DNA from 3 places in the Brachybacterium sp. 107 genome. Region 3 is predicted to be linked to each of the others. Evidence: riboswitches for the same ligand, from Rfam matches in the RefSeq annotation. Region 3 holds a riboswitch; each other region holds the start of a gene.
The links. Region 3 has a riboswitch for thiamine pyrophosphate ahead of ACT3UL_RS13455 (ECF transporter S component). Riboswitches for the same ligand answer to the same signal wherever they lie in the genome.
Positions count from the first base shown of each region.

Region 1: it holds a riboswitch for thiamine pyrophosphate, as region 3 does, so the genes downstream of both, thiC (phosphomethylpyrimidine synthase ThiC) here and ACT3UL_RS13455 (ECF transporter S component) in region 3, are expected to answer to the same signal.
Region 2: it holds a riboswitch for thiamine pyrophosphate, as region 3 does, so the genes downstream of both, ACT3UL_RS10065 (YkoF family thiamine/hydroxymethylpyrimidine-binding protein) here and ACT3UL_RS13455 (ECF transporter S component) in region 3, are expected to answer to the same signal.

Region 1 is NZ_JBQSYW010000014.1:92,054-99,823, forward strand. It holds gene melA (alpha-galactosidase) at 1-1,004, opposite strand, end outside; gene ACT3UL_RS14540 (helix-turn-helix domain-containing protein) at 1,096-2,046, shown strand; gene ACT3UL_RS14545 (hypothetical protein) at 2,135-3,223, opposite strand; gene ACT3UL_RS14550 (hypothetical protein) at 3,312-3,926, opposite strand; gene ACT3UL_RS14555 (sugar O-acetyltransferase) at 4,008-4,577, opposite strand; TPP riboswitch at 4,862-4,972, shown strand; gene thiC (phosphomethylpyrimidine synthase ThiC) at 4,974-6,755, shown strand; gene ACT3UL_RS14565 (hypothetical protein) at 6,831-7,067, shown strand; gene ACT3UL_RS14570 (alpha/beta hydrolase) at 7,064-7,510, shown strand; partial or broken gene ACT3UL_RS14575 (Ltp family lipoprotein) at 7,582-7,770, opposite strand, start outside.
Region 2 is NZ_JBQSYW010000007.1:128,364-136,133, forward strand. It holds gene ACT3UL_RS10035 (pirin family protein) at 36-1,082, shown strand; gene ACT3UL_RS10040 (class I SAM-dependent methyltransferase) at 1,087-2,394, shown strand; gene purQ (phosphoribosylformylglycinamidine synthase subunit PurQ) at 2,470-3,195, opposite strand; gene purS (phosphoribosylformylglycinamidine synthase subunit PurS) at 3,195-3,464, opposite strand; gene ACT3UL_RS10055 (MBL fold metallo-hydrolase) at 3,771-4,487, shown strand; gene ACT3UL_RS10060 (MBL fold metallo-hydrolase) at 4,540-5,304, opposite strand; TPP riboswitch at 5,438-5,546, shown strand; gene ACT3UL_RS10065 (YkoF family thiamine/hydroxymethylpyrimidine-binding protein) at 5,585-6,355, shown strand; gene ACT3UL_RS10070 (ECF transporter S component) at 6,352-6,987, shown strand; gene ACT3UL_RS10075 (ATP-binding cassette domain-containing protein) at 6,977-7,770, shown strand, end outside.
Region 3 is NZ_JBQSYW010000012.1:83,908-91,677, forward strand. It holds gene ACT3UL_RS13430 (Fpg/Nei family DNA glycosylase) at 1-214, shown strand, start outside; gene ACT3UL_RS13435 (alpha/beta fold hydrolase) at 224-1,282, shown strand; gene ACT3UL_RS13440 (GNAT family N-acetyltransferase) at 1,385-1,900, shown strand; gene ACT3UL_RS13445 (ankyrin repeat domain-containing protein) at 1,967-2,401, opposite strand; gene ACT3UL_RS13450 (ATP-binding cassette domain-containing protein) at 2,438-4,606, opposite strand; gene ACT3UL_RS13455 (ECF transporter S component) at 4,584-5,165, opposite strand; TPP riboswitch at 5,214-5,321, opposite strand; gene ACT3UL_RS13460 (hypothetical protein) at 5,343-5,909, opposite strand; gene ACT3UL_RS13465 (M13 family metallopeptidase) at 5,935-7,770, opposite strand, start outside.

The DNA.
Region 1 (7,770 bases), on a different contig from region 3:
ACCGACGGGGCGAGCTCGGCCTTCAGCTGCTGCAGCTGCGTGTCGATGTCCCCCTGGTCGTCGTGCGCGGAGCAGATCTCGAAGTAGTCCCAGCGCTCGGGGATGTAGGACTCGGTGAGCTCGGGGGTCCTACGGAAGTAGGGCAGGTACTCCGAGGCGTGGTGGCTGGACTCGGTCTCGAAGTAGCCGAAGGCGTTCATGAGAGTGGTGCGCACCTGCTCGTTGCCGCCCTCGTAGACGTTGGACTGCTCGGCGGCCTCGCTGTGGTCGCCGTCGTCCCCTGCGAGGTCCGCGGCGCCGCGGCCTCGGAGGTGGCGTGCGTTCATCGCCTCGCGGAGCTGCGGGTAGAGATCCTCGCGGCCGCGGGAGAACTCCAGCACCCAGGCCTGGTGGTTGATGCCGGCGCAGCGGTAGCGCACCTCGTCATAGGGCACATCGAGGGTGCGGGCGAGCATGCGGGTGGTGCCCTGCACGCTGTGGCACAGACCCACGGCGTGCAGACCCCGGGCGTTGAGATAGCTGGTGGCCATCGCCATGGGGTTGGCGTAGTTGATGAAGGTGGCCTCCGGGCACACCTCGAGAGCGTCGTCGATGATCGCGTCGTAGGCGCCCACGGAGCGCAGGAAGCGGAACACCCCGCCGGGGCCCACGGTGTCACCGACGGCCTGGTCGATGCCGTACTTCCGCGGGATCATCACGTCGTGCTCGTAGGACTCCAGGCCGCCCACCTGGAAGGTGATGATGACGATGTCGGCGCCGTCCAGCGCCGCGCGGCGGTCGCCGGTCTCCTCGACGGTCGCGCCGAAACCGTGGTGGGCGATCAGCTCACGGGTGGCGGCGGCGACAGGGCCGAGCTTCTCGGGGCGCACGTCCATCAGGGTGAGTGTCGCGTCGCGCAGGGCGGGGAAGCTGAGGATGTCGCCGATCAGGCGGAACGGGAACACGAAGCCGCCGGCTCCGATGATCGTGATCTTGGGGTGGGTGAGGAAGGCGCTCTGGGTCATGGGTCCACGCTAGGTAGCCAGGCACCAGGACGTCTCGCCTGATTCTGCGATGTTCTTCCAGGATCCTTCGATCTGCGCCTACTGTGGGCCCATGCCCGCCCATTCCCTCACCGAACCCGTTGTCGAGACGATGGCGCCCGCCCTGTGGTGCCGTCGTGGCGATCCGCCCACGATGCAGTCGATGCATCGTCACAACGACGTCGAGATCAACGTGGTGCTGCGCGGCGAGCTGCGCTATGTGTTCGCGGGCCGGCCGTTCGTGGTGCGCGAGGGGCAGGTCGCGATGTTCTGGGCGGCGCAGCCTCACGGCCTGGTCGACTCCCGCGCCGGGGACGTGTGCTGGGTGCACGTCCCGGTGAGCACGGTGATGGGCTGGAACCTGCCGGAGGCGGAGCTCGGCGCGCTGCTGCAGCCCTGGCCGGTGGTCACCGATTCGGCGCTGGTGCGGGCGCGGATGGAATCGATGATCCCCTCCTGGCTCGCAGAGTACGAGACGGCAGGCGGCTCCGCGGTCGCGCTGCTGGAGATCCAGGCGATGCTGCGCAGGATCCTGCAGGCGGCACCGGCGCGGGACGGCGCAGGGGCCGACGAGGGGCCTCGCTCCCCAGGGATCCCGTGCTCCTCCGACGATCCGGATTCGCCCGGCACCCAGATCAGTCCCGTGGCCAGCGCGTTCCGTGAGGGCGGCTCCCGTCGGGTGCCGCCGGAGCGCATCGACCACATGATGGCGATGGCGCAGTTCGTGATCGAGAACTACCGCTCCGCGCTCAGTGTGGAGGACGTGGCGCGCGCCGCCAATCTGACGCCCTCGCATGCGATGACCGTCTTCCGGGACACCGTCGGCGCCACCATCGGCGAGTACCTCACGATGTGCCGCGTCGCGGAGGCGCAGCGCCTGCTGATCACCACCGCGCTGCCCACCGCCGACATCGCCGAGCGCAGTGGATTCGGGTCGCTCAGCAGCTTCTACGCCCACGTGACCGCCGCGTGCGGTATGCCGCCGCGGCAGTACCGGCAGCAGGCAGGGCAGGCGGGGCGATAAGGAGTGCACGCCGCGCTGTCGGCCCGCCCCGATGGACGTGAGCCCACGTCGTCTCGGCGTACCCGATCCATGTCGCAGATGGCAGCCGTTATGCGTCCTCCACGCCGAAGTGCTCGGCGAGGCGCTCCAGTGTGAACTCCTGGCGGAGCTTGCAGGCGCTGTTCTGGTTGGCGAACATGCCCTTGGTCCAGTAGGCCTGTTCACGGGGCACCGCGGTCTGCCAGCGCACGGGCACGACCCATTCGGCCATGTCGTCGTCCTGCTCCGTACCTGGGCCATGGGAGTAGCGGCCTGCGAGCTGGAGATCAGAGAGGAGCACCTGCTCTCCTTCGATCGTGGTCTTCGCGCGGTCGAATCTTTCCGCCTCCCCGATGACGGTTCCGATGCCGACATACCCGGATTCGGGTATATGCACGTTGACCCGCGCTCCGAGCGGAAGCGCCCGCAGTGTTCGCGAGTACCAGACGCCGCCTCCCGCAGAGATGAATCCATAGTGGCGTGCGTCTTCCCAGTTGCGGCTCCCGGACTCCTCTCCGAAAGCGACGAACCAGTCCAGACCATTCCAGTCCGCCCGCTTGCTCTTTCGTCCGCTACCGACAGCGAGCGATGGGCCCTCCTCGCGGCTGACCAGCCAGGAGCGGGCGAGATAGTGGCGATCCTCGTCCTGGAGGTAGGAGAAGAACACCGCGTTGATCGGGACGCCGAAGTCGCGCAGGTAGTTCACGATCCGCTCGGAGCTGGAATCCAGTTCTGTCGCAACCACGGTGAGTTGCAGCTCGACGTTGACCTCGTCCGGGAGCGAGTCGCCGAAAGTGTCGGCGAATGCCGCTTCGAACGGAGCCTCGAGGTGATCGTTCGCAAGATCGATGACCTCCTCTCGGGTCAAGGTGGTCACCCAGGATCCGTAGTCGAGAACCTGGGCGACGACGTCCCGCGGGCTCCTGTCCCTTTTCAGCTCCAGGACGTGCAGGTTGCCGTCGACGTCGATCGCGAGCAGATCGATGAACTTTCCGTACGGGGTGCGCACCTGTCGGCCGATGACCAGCAGCGGTGTTCCGAGCAGGGATGGGTCATGTTCCAGGAAGTCCTCGAGGGTCGCCTCGCTGGGCAGGGTCGCAGCCGGAAGTCGACGGGGTCGATCTCCATCGATTCGCCAGAGTCCCATTTCGACGGGCATGGTGCGGTCCTTCTCTCGGTGGCAGGCGGTGGGTTCCCTCAGTGTCGTCCACCGATGGCGACGCCGCAGTCAACGCCCGGGGTGCTTCCTAGGAGTTCTGTTCCCGAGGCAGCTTCTCGGCGAGCAGCTCTCGCATCCGCCCCGGGGCGTCCACGTCGTCTATCCAGCTCTGTGCTTCGCCGTGGTGGATGCGCAGCGTCGGCTCCCAGCCATGGAGGGGCGGAAGCAGATCAGCAAGCGCATCACGGAACGCCCGCTGCCGATGACGGCCGTGCTGGCCAGGAAAGAGCGGAGGCTTCCGCGCCCCGAAACCGCCGCCCTCGAGCCGCGTCTTGGCCCGCGAGCGATCGATCCAGTCCTGTCGATCGAACGCGGTCCGTGCAGAGGCCGGGTAGGGCTGAAGGGTGAGCGCACGGAATTCATTGAAATGCTGTGTCTCGTCGACCTCGAGAATGCGGCTGTGCCCGTCGGGGCCGAGAATGACTGCATCGAGGCTGCGCCGTTCCCGTGGGGGCATGACTTCCGGGAGGTCCGCCGCAGCCAATTGGCGGTAGATCGTTCTCACCAGGGGCCACGCGTCTCCGCAGTCGGTCGATCCGGGCCGGTTCAGCCACGCCGGTGTGGGTGGCTTCTCGATCACCTGGTGCTCGGGCAGCGCGGCGCGCACAGCCGCGATCGTCGAACGCTGGAATTCAAGAGCCATAAGCCCCAAGGTAGCGGGGCACCCGCCAATTGATGGGTGCCATCCCGTCGCTGCGAGGCGACGGCCTTCGGCGCGTAGCTCTCAGTCCTCGACGGTCCTGATCACCCGGGCCGGCGAACCGACGACGAGCGCTTTCGCCGGCACGTCCTTGGTGACGACGGAGGCGGCGGCGATGACGGCGTCGTCCCCGATGGTGACGCCGGGCAGGATCGTCACGTTCGCGCCGATCCACACGTTGTTCCCGATCGTCACGGGGGCCGGGTGGAGGTCGCCGCGGCGGCTCGGGGCGAGATCGTGGTTCAGGGTGGCGATCACGGTGTTGTGCCCGATGAGGCAGTCGTCGCCGATGTGCAGCCCGCCCTGGTCCTGGAAGCGGCAGCCGGCGTTGAGGAACACGCGCTTGCCCAGGTGGATGTTCTTGCCGAAGTCGGAGGTGAAGGGCGGGAACAGGGTGACGCTCTCGTCGATCTCACGGCCGGTGAGCTCGGCGAGCAGCTCTCGCACCCGGGAGGGTTCGTGATAGCCGCCGTTGAGCTCTCCGGTGACCTTCAGCGCCTCCTGGCTGGTGGCGTGCATGACCGCGTGCAACGGGGAGTTCGCCGGGATGGCCTGGCCGGAATCGAGGGCGTCCAGCAGGTCGGTGAGGGTCATGGGGCCGCCTTCCACGGAGGGTCGCGCCGGGGTGGCAGCGCCGCGACTCCCAGCGTAGCCAACACTGCCTGCGCGGACGCTCGACCGTCCTGACGCTCCAGGCCGACGGGCAGGGCACCTCGTCGCCGACCAGGCCCACCTCCCCCACTCCGGGATCGCAGTCCGGACCGTTCGCACGCGCCACACCAGATCCACTGCCTCCCCTCGCGGCCGGCGACCGCGAGGGGAGGCAGCGGCGAGCCGCTCGAGCATCCTCACGGTCGAGACGGGTGCTACTATCGTCGCCGATCCCTCGGGTGCCCGATGCAACGGGCTGAGATCGGACTGTCGCTGTCCGAGTACCGAATGAACCTGCCCCGGATAATGCCGGCGAAGGAAGAAGGAGAGCGCAGCGCTATGTCCGCACGCCCTGAGAAGTTCGCACGACCCGAGAACTACCCCACCCACCGCCTCGACGTGCTCGAGGATCCTGCCCATGGCATCCGTGTGCCCATCACCCGGGTCCTCCAGGACGATGCCCCCGACGGCACGGCGAACCCTCCTCTGGCGGTGTACCGCACTGCCGGTCCCGGCTGCGTACCGGAGGTGGGGCTGCCGCCGATGCGGGAGACCTGGATCGCCGAGCGCGGTGACGTCCAGGCATACGCGGGCCGAGACCGCGCCCTCGCCGATGACGGCCGCGGCGCCGTGCGTCGGGGCGAGGCTAGCGCCGAATGGCGCGGTGCCCGTCGCGCCCCGCTGCGCTCCCCCGTCGGCACCCGGGTCACGCAGATGCACTATGCCCGGCGCGGCGAGATCACCCCGGAGATGCGCTACGTCGCCCTGCGGGAGAACTGCGACGTCGAGCTGGTGCGCAGCGAGCTCGCCGCAGGCCGCGCGATCCTCCCGGCGAACGTGAACCATCCGGAGGCGGAGCCGATGATCATCGGGAAGGCCTTCCTGGTGAAGATCAACGCGAACATCGGCAACTCGGCGGTGACCTCGTCGATCGCCGAGGAGGTCTCCAAGCTCGAATGGGCCACCCGCTGGGGCGCGGACACGGTCATGGACCTGTCCACCGGGGACGACATCCACACCACCCGCGAGTGGCTGCTGCGCAATTCTCCGGTGCCCATCGGGACGGTGCCGATCTACCAGGCGCTCGAGAAGGTCGACGGGGAGGCGAATGCGCTGACCTGGGAGATCTTCCGCGACACCGTGATCGAGCAGTGCGAGCAGGGCGTGGACTACATGACCATCCACGCCGGGGTGCTGCTGCGGTACGTGCCGCTGACCGCGAACAGGGTCACCGGGATCGTCTCGCGTGGCGGGTCCATCCTGGCCGGCTGGTGCCTGGCCCATCACCGCGAGAACTTCCTGTACGAGCACTTCGACGAGCTGTGCGAGATCTTCGCCCGCTACGACGTGTCCTTCTCGCTGGGCGACGGGCTGCGGCCGGGCTCCCTCGCCGACGCGAACGATGCCGCCCAGTTCGCAGAGCTCGACACCCTCGCCGAGCTCACCGAGCGGGCCTGGGAGCACGATGTGCAGGTGATGGTCGAGGGGCCCGGACACATCCCGCTGCACCTGGTGCGCGAGAACGTGGAGCGGCAGCAGGAGCTGTGCCACGGCGCGCCGTTCTACACGCTGGGTCCGCTGGTCACCGACATCGCCCCGGCGTACGACCACATCACCTCGGCGATCGGCGCCACGGAGATCGCCCGCTATGGCACCGCGATGCTCTGCTACGTCACTCCCAAGGAGCATCTGGGGCTGCCGGATCGCGATGACGTGAAGACCGGGGTGATCACCTACAAGATCGCGGCCCATGCGGCCGACGTCGCCAAGGGGCATCCCGGGGCGATCGCCCGGGACGACGCCCTGTCGAAGGCGCGTTTCGAGTTCCGGTGGCGCGACCAGTTCGGGCTGTCCCTGGATCCGCAGCTCGCGCAGGAGTACCACGACGAGACCCTGCCGGCGGAACCCGCGAAGACCGCGCACTTCTGCTCGATGTGCGGCCCGAAGTTCTGTTCGATGCGGCTGTCCCAGGACATCCGCGACACCTACGGCGACGCCGCGGAGCAGGCGGAGATCGCCCGGGCCGGTATGGAGGCGAAGGCTCGCGAGTTCCGCGAGGCGGGCGGCACCGTGTACCTGCCGGACCCGTCGTTGCCCGCGGGTTCCGGGAGCGATGGCTGACGGCATCCGGCGGGCCGGCCCGGCGAGGACGAGATCGAGAACGTGGTCGAGACGCGGGTGCCCTACCGTGGGTCCATGACCACCGCCCGTCCGGCCCGCCGCTGGGCGCTCCGCCTGCTCGTCGTGCTGCTCGCACTCGTGGTGCTCGCCGTCGCAGCGCTCCTGGTGTGGAGCCGGTTCGAGATCATGGAGGCGGAGCCGGAGCCGGTCGGGCAGGTCCTCGAGGACTCCGGGATCAGAGTCACCGAGTCGAGTGCCTCACTGATCCTGCAGCCCGCGGGGACCGGGTCCTCCGGACCGAACAGAACATGACCGTGGTGGTCGTGAAGCCGTGGCTGCACCTGTCGCTGTTCGATCGGCGCGGTCTGGACACGTTCACCGCCGACCTGCCCGAGGTGGGCACCTGGATCGTGGGCGGGCACTCCCCGGGCGGGGTGCGCGCCTGCCAGGTCGCGCCGGACGCCGATGCCCTCCTGCTGCTGGGCTCCTACTGCGCGAACGATCTCTCCGAGAGGGAACTGCCCGTGCTGAGCCTCGCCGGCAGCGAGGACCGCTTATCGACCCCGGAGAAGATCGCCGACGCACGCTACCTGCTGCCCGAGACGGCGACCATGGTCGAGATTGAGGGCGCGGGCCATGCGAGCTTCGGTGACGACGGGCCGCAGGACGGCGACGGCACGGCGAGCATCTCCGACGAGGAGATGGACACGGAGGTCAGCGCCGAGGTCGAGGCGTTCGTCGACTCCTTCGGCTGACACACGAGAACGCGGAGCCTCTGCCGTGGCAGGGACTCCGCGTTCTCGGTGCGGCCCGGGGCCGCCGCGGATCACTCGTCGAGGTGCTCGACGGCGTAGTCGGCCTGTTCCTGCGTGAACTGCTCCCCGTACTCGGAGGTCAGCTGATCGCGGATCGCCTCCGGGGACATGTCCATCGAGTCCCGGTACGAGCGGGCGCTCTGCAGAGCGTTGTCGTTCCAGTCCGCCTCGATCGTGTCGATGGCGTACTGCGCCTCCTC
Region 2 (7,770 bases), on a different contig from region 3:
CAGGCTCCGGGCAGGGGCCGATCTAGACTCGAGCCATGAGCGTCTTCGAGGACTTCGCCCTGCTCGAGCCCCGTGAGGTGCCGCTCGGAGGACCGCGCGGGATGACGGTGCACCGCACGCTGCCGGCCCGCCGGACCTCGCTGATCGGCGCCTGGTGCTTCGTGGACCATTTCGGCCCCGACGACGTCTCCGCGAGCGACGGCATGCAGGTCGCACGCCATCCCCATACCGGCCTGGCCACCGTCTCCTGGCTGTTCGAGGGCGCGATCACGCACCGCGACTCGATCGGCAGCCACGCCCTCGTGCGACCCGGCGACGTGGACCTCATGGTGGCCGGCTCCGGCATCTCCCATTCGGAGTTCTCCACCCTCGACACCACCGTGCTGCACGGCGTGCAGCTCTGGTACGCCCTGCCGGACCGCGCGCGCTTCCGCGAGCAGGAGTTCGCGGTGCACACCCCGGTCGAGCAGACCACCTCGACGCTGCGCGTGCGGGTGGGGATGGGAACCTTCCGGGCGGCCGACGAGGACGGGACCGTGCTCGAGGACACCAGCCCCCTGGTCGCCGACACCGAGCTGACCATGGTGCAGATCGAGCTGCGGGCCGGGCGCCGGATGCGCATCGATCTGGACCCGGCGCACGAGCACGGGGTGCTGGTGGACCGAGGCGCGGCGCATCTTGTCGTCGCGGACCTCGAGAGCCCGGTGGGTCGTGCCGAGCTGGCCGTGCTGCCCGACGGCGCCGACCATCTCGAGCTGCACGCCGAGGACGGCGAGGACCTGCGGGTGATGCTCCTGGGCGGGGAGCCGCTGGGCGAGGACATCCTCATGTGGTGGAACTTCGTGGGTCGCACCCATGAGGAGATCGCGCAGTTCCGCGCCCGCTACCAGGCGGAGATCGGGGTGGAGGGTACGCTCGACGAGGCCCCGATCCACCCGGCGGCCCGCGACAGAGGCGGCCTCGCGGCCGATGCCGAGCAGTTCGGCCCCTTCGCTCCCCATACTCCTGCGGCTCTGCCCGCCCCCATGCTCCCCAACGGCCGGCTGCGCTCCCGCGGCCGCGTCGGCCTCTCGAAGGACTGATCCCGTGCCCCACACCCCCGCCACCGACGACAGCGCCGCGACGCCCTCAACGCCGACGCAGCCCGCGACGTCGTCCCCGAACGCGACGTCCCCGAACGGGATGTCTCCGAACGCGATGTCCCTGGATACGACGAGCCAGGATGTACCGCAGACCCCTCGGGGCGCGGACCAGACCGACCGCGTGATCATCGCCGCGGCCGAGGAGTCCGGCATCGGCCGCCCCTGCGACATCATCGTGGTGGACGACGCGACCGGCGAGCTGACCGCGTTCGCGCTCGCCGCCGTCGCCGAGCACGCGGAGGCGAAGGTGCTCAGCTGGACCTCGTCGAGGGTGCTGGCCGCGGCCCTGCAGGAGCGCTTCGCGGCGCAGCTCGAGGCTGGCCGCCTGCTGCTCCCGGCGGGACCCGAGCCCGTCGAGCTCGGCGAGGCCGCAGCGATGGTCGAGGGGCACCAGATGGTGCTGATGCGGCTGCCGAAGTCCCTGCACGCCCTGGAGGACCGGGCCCGTCGGCTGGCCGAGGCGGCACGGGGCCGGGGAGGCGGTGGCCTCGAGCTGATCGCCGGTGGCCGGGTCAAGCACATGACCCGTTCCCAGAACGACGTGCTCGCGAAGCTCTTCACCGAGGTCCGGGCCAGCCGCGGCATCGGGAAGTCCCGTGCGCTCATCGGCACCGGCCTGCGGACTCAGACCGCCGGGCCGACGCCCATCGAGAGCACCACACGGTTCTCGGTGCGCGGCCAGCAGCAGCCCCTGTCGCTGCGCGGTGTCGGCACTGTCTTCGGAGGGGCCGGGGCAGACGCGGGCAGCCTCCTGCTGCTGTCCTCGCTGGACCGGGCCGTGGCCGCCGGGGAGCTCGCCACCGAGGAGTCCGCGGTGCGATCCGCTGCGGATCTCGGCTGCGGGAACGGGCTGATGACCTCGTACCTCGCTGCCGCGCTGCCCGAGGCCTCGGTGCTGGGCAGCGATGAGGATGCCGACGCCGTCGCCTCCACCCGGGCAACCCTCGCCGCGAATGCTCTCGAGCGCGAGAACATAGAACTGGCCTGGGACGATGCATTCTCCCAGGTTCCCGATCGCAGCCTGGACCTGGTGCTGCTGAACCCGCCCTTCCACGATGGCACCGCGATCGATGCGACGCTCGTGGACGGTCTGCTCGACGCCGCGTCGCGGGTGCTGCGACCCGGCGGGCAGCTGTGGTTCGTGCACAACTCCCACCTGCGCTATCGCACCGAGGTGGAGCGTCGCGTCGGTCCCGTGCGTCAGCGAGCCCGCGACCGCCGCTTCACGGTGCTCTCCGCCGACCGCGTCTGACGCCTCCGACCGCGTCAGACTTCATCAGCCGCGTCTGACGCCAGCAGCCGGTCCCGGTGCCGGACGAGCTGCGCCTCAGGCGACGAGGCTGCGCAGCACCGAGGTGAACATGCCCAGGCCGTCAGTGCCGGTACGGGTTCCCGCACCGGGTTCGTCGGGTCCGTAGCCTGCCTCGACGGCGTGCTCGGGGTGGGGCATGAGGCCCACGACATTGCCTGCGGCGTTGGTGACGCCGGCGATGTCGTTGCGGGAACCGTTGGGGTTGGACTCGAAACCGGCCGGCCCGTGAGTCGCACCGGCGGCGTAGCGGAACACCACGCGGCCCTCGTCCTCGAGCTGGGCGAGCGTGTGCTCGTCGGCCACGTACTGGCCGTCCTGGTTCTTCAGCGGGACCCGGATGACCTGGTCCTGCTGGTAGTCGGAGGTCCACGCGGTGCGCGTGTTCTCGACCCGCAGCGGCTGGTCGCGGCAGATGAACGAGCGGTGAGCGTTCTTGATCATCGCGCCCGGGAGCAGGTGCGTCTCGCAGAGCACCTGGAAGCCGTTGCAGATGCCGAGCACCGGCATGCCGCCGTTGGCCGCATCGACGACCTTCTCCATCACCGGCGCGAAGCGGCTGATCGCCCCGGCGCGCAGGTAGTCGCCGTAGGAGAAGCCGCCGGGCAGCACGACCGCCTGGACGTCGGAGAGGCCGTCGTCGCCGTGCCACAGCGCGACCGGCTCGGCGCCGGCGATCCGCACGGCGCGCAGGGCATCGCGGTCATCCAGCGTGCCCGGGAAGGTCACCACACCGACGCGCATCAGGCCTGGCCCTCCGCGGCAGGGTCCTCGACTTCGAGGGCGATGACGTCCTCGATCACGGGGTTGGACAGCAAGGTGGTGGCGACTTCGCGGAGGGAGGCGAGCACCTCGTCGGTGACCTCGCCCTCGACCTCGAGCTCGAACCGCTTGCCCTGGCGCACGGAGCTGATGCCCTCGAAGCCCAGGCGGGGCAGGGCTGCGGCGACGGCCTTGCCCTGGGGGTCGAGGATCTCCGGCTTCGGCATGACATGGACCACGACGCGGGGCATGGGCGTTCTCCTGGAGGACGACGGCCGCGCTCGGGGGCGGGCCGGACGGGATGAATCTGCAGGGCGGGGCGGGAATGGATCCCGGGCTCACCGACGGATCGGTGCCGACGCCCCCATCGTACCGAGCCGTGGCCCGTCGGCGGGGCAGTGCCCACGCGAACCGGATCCGCCGGGGGTTCGAACCGGTTCCGCAGGAAACTCGAACCGGTTCCGCAGGGAGACCGAGCCGGATCTGCAGGGCATTGGCGTGGTGGTCCCGTGGTCGTACGGTGGGGGCACCCGATTCCGCAGACTCCGGAGGCAGCCATGAAGATCCGTCACCTCGTCCATTCCTGCCTGCTCGTCGAGATGGCCGGGCGGAGGGTTCTCGTGGACCCCGGCATCTTCAGCGGCGAGGCCGTGCGAACGCTGGGCACCGAGGTGCTCGCGGGCGTCGACGCCGTCGCCGTCACGCATCAGCATCCTGATCATCTCGACCGCGGCCTGCTGGACCACGTCCTGGCTGCGAGCGCGCAGGCGGTCGTGATCGCCGAGCCGGAGACGGCCGCGCAGCTCGCCGAGAGCAGCGAGGACGGCGCCGCGGTCTCGACCGAGCGCCTGCTGCCGCTCAGCGCGGGCGAGGCTCATGAGTTCCCAGCACTGGACGGTCGCGAGGCGCTGCGGATCGTCGCGGCAGGCGGTCAGCACGCCATCATCCATCCCGACATCCCGCGCGTGGGCAACGTGGGCCTCGTGCTCTCCGCCGGGGGCGGGCCGCAGCTCGGGATCACGGGGGATTCGTTGGAGCCCCTGCAGGAGTTCCACGGCATCGACGCCCTGGCCTTCGCCGTGGTGGCGCCGTGGTCCAAGATGTCCGAGACCATCGACTTCCTGCGCGCGGTGCGCCCGCGTCTGGCTCTGCCGGTCCACGATGCGGTGGCCAGCGAGGGCGGCCGGTCGATCTACCTGCGCCAGTCCGGTGCGCTCTCGCCCGAGGGCACCGAGGTGCGCGACTGGCCGGAGGACGGCGTCGTCGAGCTCTGAGCTCTGAGCTCTGAACGGAAGGTGCCGGTCCCGCCGTCCTGGCACCTGGTGGTCAGGGCCGAGGGCGTGTGAAGACGGGCGCTGCCGAGGCGCGCGCTTCGGCGACGGCTGCCCGCATCCGACCGCGCCAGACCGGTCCGTGACCGGGGACGAGGGTGTCGGCGTCGATCTGCGCGATGCTGCCCAGGGTGTCGTAGAGCCCGACCGGATCGTGGGCGGTCAGCGCCGGCAGCAGCTGCGGCCCGACGCGCGAGGTGACGGGATGCCCGGTGATCAGCGCGTCGCCGGTGAGCACGACGCCTGCCCTCGGCAGGTGGTAGATGGTGTGGCCCGAGGTGTGCCCGGGGCAGGCCAGGGCGACCGGGGCCCCCGGGAGATCCAGCGCCGTACCGGTCCTCACGGCCTGCGTCTGCGGCAGCCGGATCGAGGACAGCGCACCGGCGCGCAGGAGGGTGAGCGTCCAGAGCGCCGTGCGCGGCCGCCAGCACTGCGGCAGGACGTCCGCGGCCGTGGCCTGCTCATGGGCCTCGCCGCGGAGCATGGGCAGTTCGTGCTCATGGGCGTGGAGCGGGAATCGATGGATCTCCTGCAGCTGCGGGAGAGCGCCCACATGGTCGACATGGGCGTGAGTGATCAAGGCACCCCGGATGTCCTCCACCCTGTTCCCGATGTGCTCGACGGCGGCGATCACGGCGCCCAGATCCTTCGGATAGCCCGCATCGATCAGGGTGAGGTCACGGCCCTCTCGCACCAGCGTCCAGTTCGAGGCGATCCCCGAGACCATGAAGACATCGTCGGCAATGGCGTGGATCTGCATCTTTCCCACGATCCTTGTGCTCCCCTCCTGGAGTTCCGGCCCCGAAAGTATCAGCCGCGCGCGACCGCTCCAGGGCCCGGGCGACGGGTTCTGTGAACGTGGCCGTCGGTGAGCCCGCGGTCCCGTCTACAGTGGCCCCGTGCACGGGAGTCCGGTAGGCCGGGCTGAGAGGGAGTTCTCCAACTCCGACCGTAGAACCTGACCCGGATCATGCCGGCGCAGGAAGCTCCGCCGGGCGAGATCCGCCGCGTGCCCGTGCCCTTCGTGAAAGGCACGGACCATGACCTCAGCGTGTGTCGCATCCGTCGGCGCCCCGCCCGCAGTCCCGGAGAATCCCGCCGACCCCACTGATCCCGCCGATCCCGTCGACCCCATTGATCTCGCTGATTCCCCCGATCCCACGGCGACGCCGCTCGGGTTCGGCGTGGGCGCCCGGGTGACCGTCGCCGTGATGGCGGACGACTACGCGCCGCTCCTGCTCGACGTCCTCTCACGCCTCGACGGGACCGGCCTCGTGCGCGAGACCGGCGACGTCTCCACCTACATCGGCGGCCATGAGGTGCACCTGCAGCGCTATCTCATCGATCTCGCCGAGGATCTCGCCCGCACCGAGCACCACGCCACGATCTCCGTGCTCCTGTCCCGGGGATGCCCGGGGGAGGTGGCCTGCGAGCTGCCCGGCGGGGCCGGACCCCGTGCAACGGACGTGCCGGAGCCCCGCCGCACAGGCCGCTACGCCGCGGCGGAATGGGCTCTGTACCCGCTGGCCGATCAGGTGCTCGCCGATGGCACGCTCCCGGACCACATGCGGGACATCTACGCGGCGATCGATCACGCCCGCGAGCTGGGGACCTTCCGGGGCTCCGAGCACTTCGTGACCCGTCTCGAGGGCGACGTCGGCGACGTCCTGGCCACGGCGATCGCCGGATGGCTGCTGGTGGGACGCGGCGTCCAGCACGTGACGAGCCACCTCACGATCTCGCTGAACAGCCCCTCGCACGCGACGCGCACCCTGGACGCGACGCGCACCCTGGACGAGGTGACGCGATGACCGCGATGCAGGAAGCCCCGTCCCGGAGGCGCGCCCGCTTCACTCTGCGGGAGATCGTGCTGGTCGTCGTGCTCGGCGTCGTGTTCGGCTTCCTGTACTGGATCTTCGTCCAGGCATGGAACGGCCTTGCGATCGCCATGGGCCCCGCGGGCGATCTCGCCCAGCACGTCCTGTTCGGATCCTGGCTGCTCGTGGGGCCGATCGCCGTGGCGATCCTCCGGCGACCGGGCAGCGGCATCCTGGCGGAGCTGATCGCCGCGGTCGTCGAGGTGGTGTTCCTCGGCAGCCCGGTCGGCCCGCTGCTGGTGCTCTCGGCGCTGCTGCAGGGCATCGGCAGCGAGCTGCCCTTCGCCCTGACCAGGTACCGCCGTTTCGGCTGGGGCGTGTTCGCCGCGTCGGGCGCCCTCGGCGCCGGGCTCGTGTTCTTCTGGACCGCGTATCGGATGGGCTGGTACGGGCAGGATCTGCTCGAGCTGCGCCTGGGTGTGCAGGTGCTGTCGGGGATCGTGCTCGGCGGGCTGCTCGCGAGGACCATCGTCGGCGCCCTGCGGAGAACGGGCGTGCTCGACGACTTCGCGATCGGAGCCGCACCGCTCGACGCACAGGCAGCCGTGGAGCGTCGTGTCCGCTGAGACCGTCCACGGCGGGCCGAGGGGCGCGGCGGGCCCTGCCTCGAACCCCTCCGCCGCGCTCCTCAAGGCCGAGGAGCTCGAGGTGGTGCTGCCCTCGGGGGACGGGGTCGGGCCGTGGAGCGGCACCCTCGCGGCCGGGGACCACGTGCTGCTGCTCGGCCCGAGCGGCGCGGGGAAGTCGACGTTGCTGCGCACTCTCGCCGGCGCCGTCCCCTCGCATCAGCACGGCTGCGTCACCGGGAGCGTGCGCGTGGGCGGGATCGACCCGGTGGTCGACGGTGTGGTCACGACCTCACGCGTCGTCGGATATCTGGGACAGGACCCGGCCAGCGGGGTCTGCCTGCCCGATGTGGCCGACGACGTGGCCCTGCCGCTGGAGAACCGTCGCGTGCCGGCCGCGCAGATCGGGGAACGGGTGCACGGGGCGCTGATCGCCGCCGACGCCGGGGACCTCGTCGCGCGGAAGGCCTCGACACTCTCGGGCGGGCAGCTGCAGCGCGCCGCGCTCGCCGCGGTGCTCGCCGCCCGGCCCCGACTCCTCCTGCTCGACGAACCCACCGCGATGCTCGATGCCGACGGCATCGCCGCGGTGCGCCGGAGCATCCAGGCCGCCTTGCAGGACGGGGACGTCGCAGCGATCCTCGTCGAGCACCGCCTGGACGAGTGGGCGGGCGCCGACGGCCTCGCCGCCCTCCCTCCGCGCACGATCGCGCTGGATCGCTCCGGAAGGGTCCTCGCCGACGGGCCGACGAGCGAGGTGCTCCTCCAGCACGGGTCGGCGCT
Region 3 (7,770 bases):
CGAGGACCCGGACGTCGTGCCCCGCGAGAAGTCGTTCTACGTCTACCACCGCCAGACCCTGCCGTGCCGTGTCTGCGGCACCGTGATCCGCAGCGCCGACATGGCCGCCCGCACCGTGTTCTGGTGCCCCCGCTGCCAGAGCATCCGCTCCCGCCGCGCGACCTGGACCCGGGAGCACCCGGCGGCGCCCTGGGCACTCGCGGAGCGTCCGTAGACTCCCCGGATGAACACGTCAGGTCGGATGGGCACCTCGGGCCCTGCGCCTCTCCCTGTCCTCGCCGACGGCCTGCTCGCCGTCGGCGACGGTCACGAGATCTTCTGGGAGGAGAGCGGGAACCGCGACGGCGTGCCCGTCCTCTACCTCCACGGCGGGCCGGGCGGTCGCCTGAGCCCCGGCTACCGACGCAGCGCCCCGGCCGACCGGGCTCGGATCATCGGCCTCTCCCAGCGGGGCGCGGGACGCTCCACCCCGTCGGCCGGAGACGTCGGCGGGACCGATCTCTCGGCGAACACCACAACCCACCTCGTCGCGGACCTCGAGCTGCTGCGCGAGCACCTCGGGATCTCTGCCTGGATCGTCGAGGGCGTCTCGTGGGGGAGCACCCTGGCGCTGGCCTACGCCCAGGCGCACCCGGAGCGGGTGCTCGGGGTGGTGCTGTTCGCGGTCACCAGCACCAGCCGTCGGGAGGTGGACTGGATCACCGAGGGGATCGGGGCCGTGTTCCCGGAAGGGTGGGACGCCCTGGCCACCTTCGCCGAGCGGCACACCTCCTACTGCCGGGCCACGGGACAGCGCCTGGTCGAGGCCTATCGTCGGCTGCTCACGCCCAGCGACCCCGATGCTGACCCGGCACTCGTCGACGCCGCCGCGGAGGCCTGGATGACCTGGGAGGACGAGCACATCCGGATCGGCACCGGCGCGGTCGAGATCTCGCGCCCGCAGGAACCGGCCGACGAGCAGCAGCGCGTCGAACGTCGTGCGTTCGCCCGTCTGGTCACCCACTACTGGGCGCACGACGGCTTCGTCGCCGACTGGGCGGTGCCCTGGGGCGCGGAACCGGGCTCCGGACTTCTCGGCGGGATGCCCCGTCTGGCCGGGATCCCGGGCGTGCTGATCCACGGGAGGCGAGACGTCTCCGGCCCGGCGATCACCGCCTGGGAGCTGCACCGGGCGTGGCCGGGCAGCGAGCTCGTGATGATCGAGGACGAGGGCCATGGCGGCCCGCGCATGGTGGAGCAGTGGCGCGCGGCGATGGCGCGACTGGTCGCGCAGAACTCCTGAGCGGGGTCAGCGGCGCCCACCTGCGGTCACGAGCATCTCGATGCTGCTTTCCGAGACCGCTCCGAGACCGGCCTGTGACCGGCTGTCCCGTACCGTGTCGCCATGACCGCAGCACCTCGCGCCCCCGACACCCGCCTCCGGCTCCAGCGGTCGGCTGTCGCCGACATCGATCCCCGCACGCTGTACCTGCTGGCGAAGCTGCGCCAGGACGTCTTCTCGATCGAGCAGGAGGCCACCGATCCGGACCTCGACGGCCGGGACCTGGAGCCGACCACGACCCTGCTGTGGATCGAGGTGCCGGGCTCCGAGGCGGACGCCGCGGGACTGGAGGGGGAGCCCGCCGCGCACGTGCGGGTGCTGCGGGAGAGCGATGGGTCGATGCGCATCGGGCGGATGGCGGTGCGGGCGCAGGAGCGTCGCGCGGGATTCGGTGGCCGCATCATGCGCGCCGCCCTCGATCTCACCGCTCAGCTCGCCCCGGAGCAGCCGGTGCACATCGACGGTCAGGCCTACCTCGAGACCTGGTACCAGGGGATGGGCTTCGAGACCGTCGGGCCTGTGTTCCTCGAGGCCGGGATCGAGCACGTGCCGATGGTGTTCCGCCACCCGAGCGACTGAGCCGCAACCCACCTCGACTGAGCGTCAGCCCACCTCGACTGAGCGTCAGCCCACCTCGACCGAGCGTCAGCCCTGCTGCTCGAGCAGCGTGATGATCTCCGCACGCTGGAAGTACTGGGCGGTCTCGCGGGCGCTGGGGGCACCGAGATCGGCGTCGGCCCCGGCCTGCAGCAGCGTCTGTGCGACGTCGGTGTAGCCCTTGAAGGCGACGCCCGCGAGCGGTGACTGACCGCGGTCGTTGGCCAGGTCCACATCGGCACCGCGGGCCGCGAGCTCAGCCACGAGCTCTGCATGCCCGTGATAGGCGGCGAGCATGAGCGGGGAGTTGCCGTCGCCGTCGCGCAGGTCCACCGGGGCTCCCTGGTCGATCAGCGGCAGCAGCTGCGCGGAGTCCCCGCGTCGGGCGGCGTCGAGCATCGACTGGGCGAGCGCGACGACCGCCTCGTCCTGTGCTGGTGTTTCCTCCGGCAGCGGCCCGGGACCCTCTGGGTTCTGGTTCATCGCCCCAGGCTACGGCCACCACCGGCCCGTGTCGCCTCAGCGGGTGACGAGCAGTTCGGCCAGCAGCGGCCAGACCAGGACCCCGATCGCGAGCAGCAGCCCGAGCACGTCGGCCCGGCCGAACCGGCTGGGCTCCGCCCAGGTGCGATGCGTCGCGGTCGCGAAGCCGCGGGCGTCCATCGCGAGCGCCTGCTGCTCCGCGCCGCGCAGCGTGACCACCAGCAGGGCGAGGGTCGCGCTCGCGAGCAGCCGCGGCGAGGCCGCGGAACCGAGCCCGCGCTGGATGCGGGTGCGGACGATGATCTCCCACTGCCGGCCCAGGTGCCCTGCGCGCACCAGCGCGACCACGGCGGCGGCGACCGGCCGGGCGGGAAGGCGCAGTCGACCACCGAGCGCGTCCCCGAGGGCGGTGGCCTCGACGCTGCCCAGCGCCAGCACGCCCGGGGCGACGAACACCGTGATCCGCGCGGCCTCCCGCAGGCCCAGCAGCCACGCCGGTCCGGACAGCGCGGGGGCGTCGCCCAGCAGCGCCGTGGTCCAGGCGAGGCCCGCGGCGGAGAGCAGGATCGGGGTGAGACGGAGCGCCGCCCCCCGCACCGAGCGCACGGCCAGCGGCGCCAGCACCACGATCGGCACGAGGGCGAGCAGCCCGCCCTGCCAGCTGTGCACGGCGAAGGAGCCGATCGCGGCGAGGATCCCGATCAGGCTCAGCGTCAGCGGGTTCAAGGCGTCGGCCGGGATCCGCCGGCGGGGGACCGGGGGCAGCTCGTCCTGCGCGGTGCCCGGCAGCACAAGACGGTCGTCGGCCCGCGCGATCAGCTCCGGGTCGTGGGTGGCGACCAGCACGGCGCAGCCCCGTCGGCTCGCCTCGTCCAGCAGGTCCAGCACGGCACGTCGGCGGCGGGCGTCGAGGCCCACCGTCGGCTCGTCGAGCACCAGCAGGGACGGCTGCTGGGCCAGGGCTGCGGCGATCGCGACGCGGCGCTGCTCCCCGCCGGAGAGCCGGGAGGGATGGGCCCGGGCGAGAGGGGCGAGATCGGCGCGCGCGAGCAGCTCGTCGATCAGGTCCTCGTCGTCCGCCCAGGGGGAGGCCAGCAGCTCGTCGCGCACGGTGGTGGCGACGAAGGAGTGCTCGGGGTCCTGGGGGACCGACGCGATCTTCTCGCGCGGCGGGCGGGCCACGGTGCCGCTCTCCGGGGCACCTGCCCCGAGCAGCGTGCGCAGGAGAGTCGTCTTGCCCGCCCCGCTGGGACCGGTGAGCACGGTCAACCGCCCGGCGTGGACCGCTAGATCGACCGGCGTGCGGAGGCCGCGCTGCGGCACCGTCACCCCGTGCAGTGATGCCACCGGAGCACCTTCGGGTGCCTCTGCCGGGGCCCCGTGCTGCGGTGCAGCCGACGTCGCGACGTCCTCCAGCACCCCCGTTTCGACCAGCACCCCCGCCTCGACCAGCACCTCCCGCTGCTCCCGCAGCACCTGCTCCGGGGCCCCGTCGGCGAGGATCCGGGCCTGCGGTCCCAGCACCACCAGGCGGTCGACGTGGGGGAGCCAGGGGTCGATGTGGTGCTCGGCGAGCACGAGGGTGCGGCACTCGGCGGCCTCGAGGATCGCCGTGCGCACCTCCTGCGCGGTCGCGGCGTCGAGCATGCTCGTCGGCTCGTCGAGCAGCAGCAGATCGGGACCCAGCGCGAGCGACCCGGCCAGGGCGATGCGCTGCTGCTGCCCGCCGCTGGCATCCAGCGGGGCGCGGGAGGGGTCCAGGTCCACCCGGGCCGACGCGAGGGCGTCCGCGGCGCGACGGTGGATCTCCGGGCGGTCCAGGGCGGCGTTCTCGGGGCCGAAGGCGGCATCCCTCGTGATGCTCGCGGCCACCAGCGCATGGGCCGGGTTCTGCAGCAGCAGCCCGCGCTCGCCGGGTCGATGCGGGGGCGGGACGAGCCCGCCGCCCTCGCCGGTCTCCTCGTCCAGCAGACCCGCGAGGGCGCGCAGCACCGTCGACTTGCCGCTCCCGCTCGCCCCGGCCAGCAGCACCCGCTGGCCGGGAGGGATCACCAGATCCAGCCCGGCGATCGTCGGCTCCCGCCGGGTGAAGGGACGCCAGGTGAGGCCCTCCAGCGCCACTGGAGAGATCGGGGTGATCGAGCTGAACGGGGAGAGCGGGGTGATCGGGGAGCTCGCCGTCTCAGGCCTCGGCGATGCGGGCATGCTCACGTCCGGAGGGCAGGGAGTCCACCGCGCCGGTCGCCGCCAGGGCGCGGGACGCCGCCCAGCCCAGCACGCCGCACAGCAGCGCCCCGGAGACCAGGAACGCTCCCAGCATGGCCAGGGAGAACGGCCAGCTCATCTCGGGATAGTAGGCGACCTTCTCCCAGCCCCATTCCAGGACGGCGGCGAGCAGCCCGCCCAGGATCGCGACCGGGAGCGAGAAACGGCGGTAGCGGGTGAGCAGGAAGGCGAGCTCGACGCCGCCGCCCTGCATCAGGCCGGAGATCGCGGTGCCCCAGCCCCACTGGCTTCCCAGCAGCATCGAGAGCACCGCGGCGAGCAGCCCGGCGAACAGGGCCGCGCCCGGCTTGCGCACGAGCAGCGCGGCGAGGATTCCCGGCAGGAACCAGATCCCGGCGAGCAGCCCCTCGGCCGGCTTGAAGGCGGCGGTGAACGGACCGATCAGCGTGTACAGCTGCGCGTATCCCAGGTAGGCGACCCCGAAGGCCGCCCCGATCAGCACGGTGACCATCAGATCGAGGGTGCGGAAACGCGTCATCACTTCTCCTTCCATCTGCACGGAAGGGGCGCACAGGACCGGTGGCCCCGCGCGGATGTCCCGACTCCCTACGCCGGTGCGAGCCGGATCAGGTTCGAAGGTCTGCGCAGGTTCGCGCACTCTCAGCACCGTGGCGGTGCTCCCCTGTCAGTGGATGACCCCGCCAGTCTAGCCGTCTCACCGACGGGCGCGGATCGCCTGGTCGATCGCGGCGGCGGTCGCCTCGGTGTCCACGGGGGAGATCACATAGTTCGTCCCCGAGCGCCCGACGATCTCGACCATCTTCCCTGCGCGGGTCACCAGCAGCCGGTACGGCTGCTGCGCCTGGCCGGTCGTGTAGATCTTCCGGCTGCCGACGGGGGTGAGCTCCGCGGCCGTGGACGCGGAGGCCCGGCCCCGACGCCAGCCGTACCCGCCGAGCGTCACCCCGACCGTGGAGGCCCCCAGCGTGCGGTACTGCACGGTGCGGAAGTCCGCCAGCGGCCAGGGCTTGCGCGGCAGGAAGCCGCCGAGGCTCACTGTGAGGCCGCGCTCGTCGACCACGAACCGCGCATGCTGACCCATCCAGGTCCACAGCGTGAGCAGGACGAACAGGAACGCGATCAGGAGGCCGGCGGCCACGCTGCTGCGCGAGGACATCAGCAGCGTGGCGATCACGCCGGCCAGCACCGTCAGGCCGATGCGGGTCCAGCCGATCCGGGAGGGCCGGGTGGTGCCGACGTAGAACGGGGCGTCGGGCCTCACAGCACGCCCGTCGAGAGGTCGATGATCACCAGATCGTCACCCGGTCCTCGGGGGCGCGGTACATCCCGTCGCCCTCGCGCACGTCGAAGGCCTCATGGAACTCGGCGAGGTGGCCCACCACCGTGTTGCAGCGGAACTCCATCGGGGCGTGCGGGTCCACGGCGAGGCGACGGATGCCCTCCTGCGGGCGGTTCATGCCGCGCCACACGGTGGCCCAGGACAGGAACACCCGCTGCAGGCCGGTGAAGCCGTCGAGCTCCGGGGCGTCGGCGCCGGAGGTCGCGAGGTACGCCTTCACGGCGATGGACAGCCCGCCCAGATCGCCGATGTTCTCGCCGATGGTGAGCGCGCCGTTGACACGATGGGAGTCGTCGAGCTCGCGCGGGGAGAGCTCGGAGTACTGGGCGATGAGGGTCGCGGCGCGCTCGTCGAACGCCTCGCGGTCCTCCGGGGTCCACCAGGAGGCGAGGTTGCCGTCGCCGTCGTACTTCGAGCCCTGGTCGTCGAAGCCGTGTCCCACCTCGTGGCCGATCACGGCGCCGATGCCGCCGAAGTTCACGGCGTCCTCGGCCTCGGCGTCGAAGAAGGGCGGCTGCAGGATCGCGGCGGGGAACACGATCTCGTTGCGGCCGGGGTTGTAGTACGCGTTGACCGTCTGCGGGGTCATGTGCCACTCGGTCTCGTCGATCGGGCCGCCCACCTTGGCGTACTCGAACTCGGCGTCGAAGCGGCGCGAGGCGCGCACCGTCGCGACCAGATCGCCGGGGACGATCTCGAAGCCTTCGTAGTCGCGCCAGGAGTCGGGGTACCCGATCTTCGGGGTGAACTTCTCGAGCTTCGCGAGCGCCTTCTCGCGGGTCGCCGGAGTCATCCACTCCAGCTGCTGGATCGAGCTGCGGTAGGCGTCCATGAGGGCGTCGACCAGCACGCTCATGCGCTCCTTGTGGGCGGGTGGGAAGTGACGGCTCACGTACTCCTTGCCCACGGCGAAGCCCACGGCGCCCTCCACGAAGGAGACGCCGCGCTTCCAGCGCTCGCGCAGCTCCTCGGCGCCGGAGAGCACCCGCCCGGCGAAGGCGAAGTCCTCCTCGACCAGAGCGGCGGGCAGGTAGGGGGCGTAGCCGGAGACCGTGTGGACGGAGAGCCAGGTGCGCAGCACGTCGAGGTCCTCGCCGGCGAGCAGCTCGGCCGCGGCGGAGACGAACTCCGGCTGGCCGACGGAGACGACCTCGAAGGCCGTCGTCGGGGCGCCGGTGCCCTCGATGAACGCGTCCCACTCGAAGGAGGGGGCGAGCTCGCGGCGCTGGGCGGCGTCCATCGGGTTGTAGGACTTCTCGCTGTCGCGCAGGCGCACCACGTCGACGTGGCAGGCGGCCAGGCGGGTCTCGAAGTCCATCACGGCGGCGGCGAGGGCGGCGGCGTCCCCGGCGAGCAGCCCCTCGCGGCCCGGCAGGCCGCCGAGAGCGGCGAGGTTCGCGAGATGGGCGACGTAGGCCTCCCGGATCTCGGCGTAGTGCTCCTCGCGGTAGTAGGACTCGTCCGGCAGACCCAGGCCGCCCTGGTGGAGCTTCACCTGGTAGCTGGTGGAGTCGTGGTCGTCGGTCCAGACGTAGGCGAGCAGGGCGCTGGCACCGGAATCCGGGGCGGCCATGGTGCGGGTGATGGCCGCGAGGTCCGCGCTCGCGCCGATCGTGGCCAGCAGCTCCTCGAGCGGCGCGATGCCCGCGCTCTCGATCGCCTCGGTGTCCATGAACATCCGGTACAGGGCGCCGACGCGGGCGTGGTCCGTGCTCGGCACGATCCCATCGCTCAGGTCGCTCTGGTCGCTCGCGTCGCCCGTGCTGTCGCCCAGATCAGCAGC